One region of the Paenibacillus sp. FSL E2-0178 genome, then DNA from elsewhere that is predicted to be linked to it. Evidence: riboswitches for the same ligand, from Rfam matches in the RefSeq annotation. Region 1 holds a riboswitch; the other holds the start of a gene.

Region 1 (3,414 bases):
AAAGCAATCAGGCGGATATGGCGGAGCAGCGGCTCCACGTATCTGGCATCCTTCACCTTGAAGGAGAAAATCCCGGTGTTGCCGGAGGACTGGCGCTTCTGGATTTCGTATCCCGGATGATCCGGCAGACCCGGATGGAAGACTTCGGCAATGGCCGGATGCTCCAGCAGATAACGGGCGAGAGCCAGCGCATTACTCTCATGCCGCTCCATGCGCAGGGCAAGTGTCTTCATCCCCTTCATCAGCTGGTAGCTGTCGTTTGGTGCAAGGACAGCGCCCAGTGAATTATGCAGAATCGCCATTTCTGCGGACAATTCAGCACCTTTGGTCACAATAAGTCCGGCAAGGACATCGTTATGTCCGCCCAGATATTTGGTCGCGCTGTGAACGATGATATCTGCTCCAAGCTCAATAGGGCGCTGGAAGAACGGGGTAAGCAGCGTATTGTCGACAATCGTAAGCAGCCCGTGGTGGCGGGCCCATGTACATACCGCTTCGATATCCGTAATCATCATCAGCGGATTGGTTGGTGTCTCAATGAATACACCCTTGGTGCCCGGCTGGCGCGCAGCTTCGAGAGCATCCAGATCATTCGTATCCACATAGGAGGCGCTGATGCCGTATTTGGACAGAATCCGTTCCAGCAGACGGTACGTTCCGCCATACAGGTCGAGCGAGACAACGAGATGATCACCTTGTCCAAACAAAGCAAACACAGTAGTCAGTGCAGCCATACCTGAGGCGCAGGCGAAGCCGGCATCGCCGGATTCCAGCGCCGCTGCCGCATCTTCGAGCACAGAGCGGGTAGGATTTTTGGTGCGGATGTAATCAAAGCCCGTGCTCTGTCCGAGTCTCGGGTGACGGAATGCCGTCGCGTTGTACACCGGATAATTAATCGCCCCTGTCGCGGGGTCCTCCATCGAACCAATCTGTGCCAGTCTGCTCTCAATTTTCAGTTTCTCGTCCATTTCCATTGCCTCCTAAAAGTTTTGTGCGTGTAACCATTGCTTCTATATATAAATAATTTTTTTAAATAAACGCTCCGATATCGTAGGGTGTCTCCTGGTATACATAGTAATTGAGCCAATTAGCGAATAATAAGTTGGCATGGGCGCGCCAGACGGCCGGCGGTGTACGGGTGGGATCATCTTTTGGATAATAGTGCTTCGGAATCTCAATATCCATGCCCTTGGCGATATCGCGGTCATACTCCCATTTCAGGGAGAACGGATCATATTCTGAATGTCCGGTTACAAAAATCTGCTTGCCGTCATGCGCAGAAACCAGGTACACACCGGCTTCCTCTGATTCCGCCAGAATCTGCAGATCCGGATTATTCTCTATATCCTCACGGGAGACATCGGTGTGACGGGAATGCGGCACATGGAATACTTCGTCGAAGCCCCGCAGCAGTTTCACATTATTATGGCTCAGCGTATGCGGAAACACTCCAAAGCATTTATCCGGCAGACTCACCTTACGCACGCCGAAGTGGTGGTACAGTCCTGCCTGCGCGGCCCAACAGATATGCATGGTCGAGGTTACGTTCTGCTTGCTCCATTCAAAAATCACTTTCAGCTCTTCCCAGTAGTTGACATCCTCGAACTCCATTTGTTCCACCGGAGCCCCGGTGATGATCAAGCCGTCAAAGCGGCGGTCACTGATTTCATCAAAGGTTTTGTAAAAGCTCTTTAAGTGCTCTGCCGAAGTATTCTTCGAGGTATGGGAGCTGGGATGCAGCAGAACAACGTCCACCTGAAGCGGTGAGTTCCCGATAAGGCGCAGCAGCTGCGTTTCCGTGGTTTCTTTGGTCGGCATCAGATTCAGGATGGCGATCCGCAAAGGACGGATATCCTGATGAAAGGCATGGCTTTCATCCATTACAAAAATATTCTCACCGGATAATACTTCTTTGGCCGGAAGACTGTCGGGAATTTTAATAGGCATTGCTGTTTCCACTCCTTAACTGAAATTAGGTTCCGCTTGGCGGTTAAATCTGATGTAAAACAACGAAAAAAGACCTTTCTCGGGCGAGAAAGGTCATATATCTGCAGTCATATGCGCCTCTCTCATCTGCCAGAGAACTTCCGCCGGACGAATAACGTCCTGCAAAGCTTCCGCAAGAATTAGCACCGTGCGTTCACACGCCGGTTGCCGGGTTTCATCGGGCTAGTCCCTCCACCTGCTCTTGATAAGATTTAGCTGTATTCAGTTGGGGTTATTCCAAAGCATCCGCGGATACTTTTCTTAAAATTCACTTTAAATCATGAACCTCCTTTTCGTCAAGTCCATACAATGCTTAAGGGGCCTGGAGAATGAAAAGAATTTCTCTTGAAAGAGCCATACCCCGGCGTTATACTAGACAAGTGTTTCAACCATAAACGGCGAAAAGAAGAGGTGAGAGAAGAATGGAAGGCGACCCGGGCTCGCGAATAAGCGTGCAGAAAGAACAACCACACAGGATTAACATCAGCTTGCCGGCGGCGGGGGCAGTTCTTCTTCATGCTCTCGGACCGTCTTTTGGCCTTCATCCATGATTGTACCACCGGCCAAGCTGATTTTTTCTCTGTGCTTTAATTAGCATATCCCTGGAGAAGACCAGGGACAGAAGGAGTGAATCAGATGAAAATCCGGCTGGTGAACGCAGGGGTTTTTACGACTATTGACAATATTGAGGATACACTTACCGCACCCGCTGAGGGTTTCTACTGGATTGATGCGGATGTTGAGGATCTTGTTGAGCTTCAGCCTTTGTACAATCTGCATGATCTGGCTGTCGAGGACTGTCTCAGTGAAGAGGATCAGCGCCCGAAGCTGGAGATCTATGAGAGCCATTATTTTATCGTAGTCAACAGCATCCGGTTTGATGACGAGGAAATCTTCCTCCGCGCGCTCAACGTATTCCTGGGCAGACATTTCATCATCACCGTTACGAAGCAGAAGATCCATGAGCTGCGCGTCCTGAAGCCCATTCTATGGGAGCAGGAGGTCAGTGAGCCGGACCGCTTCCTGTACCTGTTAATCGACCTTGTGGTCGACAACTTCTTCTCGGTCGGTGACCGGATTGAAGCGCGGATTGAGAAGCTGGAGGAGGATATCCTCATGCACACCAAAAAATCGCATCTCAGCGAGATCATCGGTCTGCGCAGTGAAATTCTCTGGCTGAAGAAGATGCTGGGCCCGCAGAAGGAAGTTATCAACACGCTCAACAAAAAAGACCTCCGCCTGATCGACGATCAGCTGCAGAAGTATTTCAGCGATATTTATGAAAATGCGGTCAAGATCTCTGAAACCTTTGAAACGTACCGCGACCTCATGGGCAACTTACGTGAAGCTTATCAGTCCAGTATTGCTAACCGCGCCAATGAAATCATGAGAGTATTTACGGCAATTACTACGATATTCATGCCGCTG
Region 2 (3,414 bases), 3.6 Mb from region 1:
GCCTCCTGCCCTGATTGCAGCTGCTGTTGCCCCGGTTTCAGAGCGGCTTCCTGAATTGATGCTGGCATCCCTTATGCTGGGCGGTAAGCTTCCTATGGTGCAGGACCCGCTGGGCGGTCACCGCATTCCATCAGAAGCCGAATTCTCCATCCGCGGGCGGGTGTCTCCGTTTGAGCGGAGACCGGAAGGCCCTTATGGCAGTCAATCCGGCTATTATTCGCTGCAGCATGATTTTCCTGTGATGCATGTGCAGCGGATGTGGCACCGCAAGGACGCGATATTTCCGGCCACGATTACCGGTAAACCCCGCCAGGAGGATTATTATCTGAAGGATTATCTGCAGCGGCTGCTGGCTCCGGCCTATCCGCTGATGATGCCTTCAGTAAAAGCTCTGTGGGCGTACTCCGAATCCGGCTCAAACGCCTTGGCTTCGGCTGTTGTCAGGGAGAGCTATCCGCGTGAGGGACTGGCTTCGGCTTTCCGTATCCTGGGGGAAGGCCAGCTCTCCTTAACGAAATTCCTGCTCCTGACGAATGAACCGGTTGAGCTTACGGATTTCCCCAAACTGCTGGAAACCGTGCTTGAACGCTTTAATCCGGCATCCGATCTGGTGATCTTCGCTAACACCTCCATGGATACCCTTGATTATACCGGCCGTAAGCTGAATCATGGTAGTAAGGCTGTGATGATGGGCACCGGCAACCCGGTGCGTGAGCTGCCCAGAACCTATACGGAGGGCCTGCTTCCAGCAATCACCGGCGCCGTGCCCTATTGCGGCGGATGTTTAGCCGTTTCCGGAGCATCCTATATAGAAGACCCTGAGCTTCCCGTCAGGCTGGCCGCTTCCTTCAAGGAGAAGAGTACAGCCTGGCCGCTGATTGTTCTGGTGGACGATACTGCAGAAGCGGTGCGCACACAAACCTCCTTCCTGTGGACAGTGTTCACCCGGTTTAATCCGGCGGATGATATCTATGCGGAGACCCATGTACTGCGTAACGCAATCAGCTATTCCCTGCCGATTGTAATAGATGCCCGGATGAAGCCGGGGTACCCGGAGGAGCTGGTTCCGCATGAGGACACGGTTGAACTGGTGAACCGGAACTGGAACCGTTATTTCCCTCTTGTATAGATCTTAAGTATTCTGAGGAGGACAAATATGCTGCGGACATTACTGGGAGAGCCGCCCCGCGAGAACAGTGGGGTACTGGCCGAAGCCATGGACAATATGGCGAAGGTTGCCTCCATGCTGCGCAAGGAGATGAACACACATCAAGACCGTGACCATGAATACCGCAAGCTGGAGATATGGACACGCGGTCTGATCTCATCGCTGGACGAGCTGGAGCAGAGCTGGTTCGCCGCCGCCTTTTACCGGAAGTCGGTGGTTGCCGGTTATATGGATGATATGTCGCCCACGGAGCAGGGAGAGTACGCCAGGTATGTGTATTTCTATAAGGATGGCTTCATCCGGGTGTTCTCCCTGCTGGACAAGCTGGGTACGGTCCTGAACAGTCTGTATGATCTGAATACAGGTAAAGTCAAAGCACATTTCTCTTACTTCACAGTGCTTCGCCAATTTCAACTGCTTCAGGCGCACAACCCGCTGGCCCATGAGCTGGAGAAGATCAGGAGCTCTTACCGCGAACCGGTGGAGAATCTGCGCAAACGGCGCAATGCCGAGATTCACTACATGAACGCTGAGATGACGGATGATCTCTGGCAGCGCCATCAGGGGCTGCATGACAAAATCCAACTGGAGGATCTCGACAGCCATCTGGAGGATTTGAGGCAGAGCCTGGAGATGGTGTGCAAATCTTTGGCGGCAGCCTTCAGGTACAGCAATGAGCAGTGGCACAAGAATAAAGCTGCATCCAGCCAGCGTTCAGAGCACCGACAGCCGTAAAAACTTACCTTTGACAAAGAACCGGAAACTTAATATACTTATGCAAGTATTTACTTCTAACATGAAACGGCATATATAACTTCATACTATAATCTTATCGAGAGCGGCGGAGGGATAGGCCCGATGAAGCCCGGCAACCGATTTGTACACAGCTTAGCTGCTGGCTGCAAATGTCATGGTGCTAATTCCTACAATGCCGCTAGGTTTGCGGTCTTGGCAGATGAGACGGCATTGTTTACTTCACACACACGGCCTCTTCCGATCTGCACGGATCGTAAGAGGTCTTTTTTTGTTATAAATTGCATGGAAGAAGGAGGACGGGGCGATTGATAGAGCTGAAAGATTTAACGAAAGTATACGGTAAGGGAAGCAAGGCCGCAACGGCGCTTTCCGGACTAAGCCTGTCGATTAAGAAGGGGGAGATATTCGGTGTGATCGGCCACTCCGGTGCCGGCAAAAGCACGCTGATCCGCTGCATTAATCTGCTGGAACGTCCGAGCGAGGGTGAAGTATGGGTGGATGGGGTGGAATTGACCGCACTCAGCCAGGGACAGCTGCAGGAGCAGCGGCGCAAGATCGGGATGATCTTTCAGCATTTCAATCTGCTCTCCTCCGCAACCGTCTATGACAATATCGCCTTTCCGCTGCGGCTGGCCGGAACCTCCAAGACGGAGATTGAGCGGAAGGTTCAGGATCTGCTGGCTCTAGTAGGACTTGAGGAGCACCGGAACAAATATCCGGCTCAGCTGTCCGGAGGCCAGAAACAGCGGGTCGGAATCGCCCGTGCTCTGGCGAGCGATCCTGATGTTCTGCTGTGCGATGAAGCGACTTCAGCGCTGGACCCGCAGACAACGGACTCAATTCTGCGCCTGCTGCTGGATATTAACCGGAAATTTCACTTGACGATTGTGCTGATTACGCATGAGATGCATGTTATTCAGAGCATTTGCGACCGGGTGGCTGTCATTCATGGGGGCGGGATTGTGGAGCAGGGCGACGTTGCCCAGGTTTTTCTGAAACCGAGGCATGAGGTTACGAAAGAATTCATCCGCAGTGAAACTCAGGCAGACGGACCGCTGCGGCAAGCGATTGATGCTGTACATGCCGGATATACTAAGGCGGTCAAAATTACTTTTCTCGGGCAAAAGACGTACGAATCGACCCTTTCCCATGTGGCTCAGGGAACCGGAGTTAACTTCGCCATTCTGCAGGGAACCATTTCTACTATCAAGGACGTCCCGTATGGTCAGCTGATCGTCCGGTTTGAAGGGCCATCCGAAGCCGTGGAAGCAACACTTTCCGAGCTTGCGGCTGAAGGCCTTGATGTGGAGGTGATTTCTTAATGGGCGGACTGGATTTTAGCGCGATTAACTGGGAAGAAATGCTTGATGCTACGGTCGCAACTTTAAAAATGTTAGCTTTTTCAGGAATATTCACAATTATCCTTGGTTTACCGCTCGGAATTGTGTTATATTTATGGGGCAAGTCTAATAACACTATTATCAGGGTTG

The links. Region 1 has a riboswitch for S-adenosylmethionine ahead of metA (homoserine O-succinyltransferase). Riboswitches for the same ligand answer to the same signal wherever they lie in the genome.
Region 2: another riboswitch for S-adenosylmethionine. It lies ahead of MHI42_RS26235 (methionine ABC transporter ATP-binding protein); the one in region 1 lies ahead of metA (homoserine O-succinyltransferase).

Annotation. Positions count from the first base shown of each region.
Region 1 covers NZ_CP151953.1:2,405,991-2,409,404, forward strand. The annotation lists gene MHI42_RS10705 (aminotransferase class I/II-fold pyridoxal phosphate-dependent enzyme) at 1-968, opposite strand, end outside; gene metA (homoserine O-succinyltransferase) at 1,030-1,947, opposite strand; SAM riboswitch class I at 2,067-2,198, opposite strand; gene corA (magnesium/cobalt transporter CorA) at 2,623-3,414, shown strand, end outside.
Region 2 covers NZ_CP151953.1:6,001,601-6,005,014, forward strand. The annotation lists gene MHI42_RS26225 (UbiD family decarboxylase) at 1-1,129, shown strand, start outside; gene MHI42_RS26230 (Cthe_2314 family HEPN domain-containing protein) at 1,157-1,903, shown strand; SAM riboswitch class I at 1,995-2,130, shown strand; gene MHI42_RS26235 (methionine ABC transporter ATP-binding protein) at 2,230-3,246, shown strand; gene MHI42_RS26240 (methionine ABC transporter permease) at 3,246-3,414, shown strand, end outside.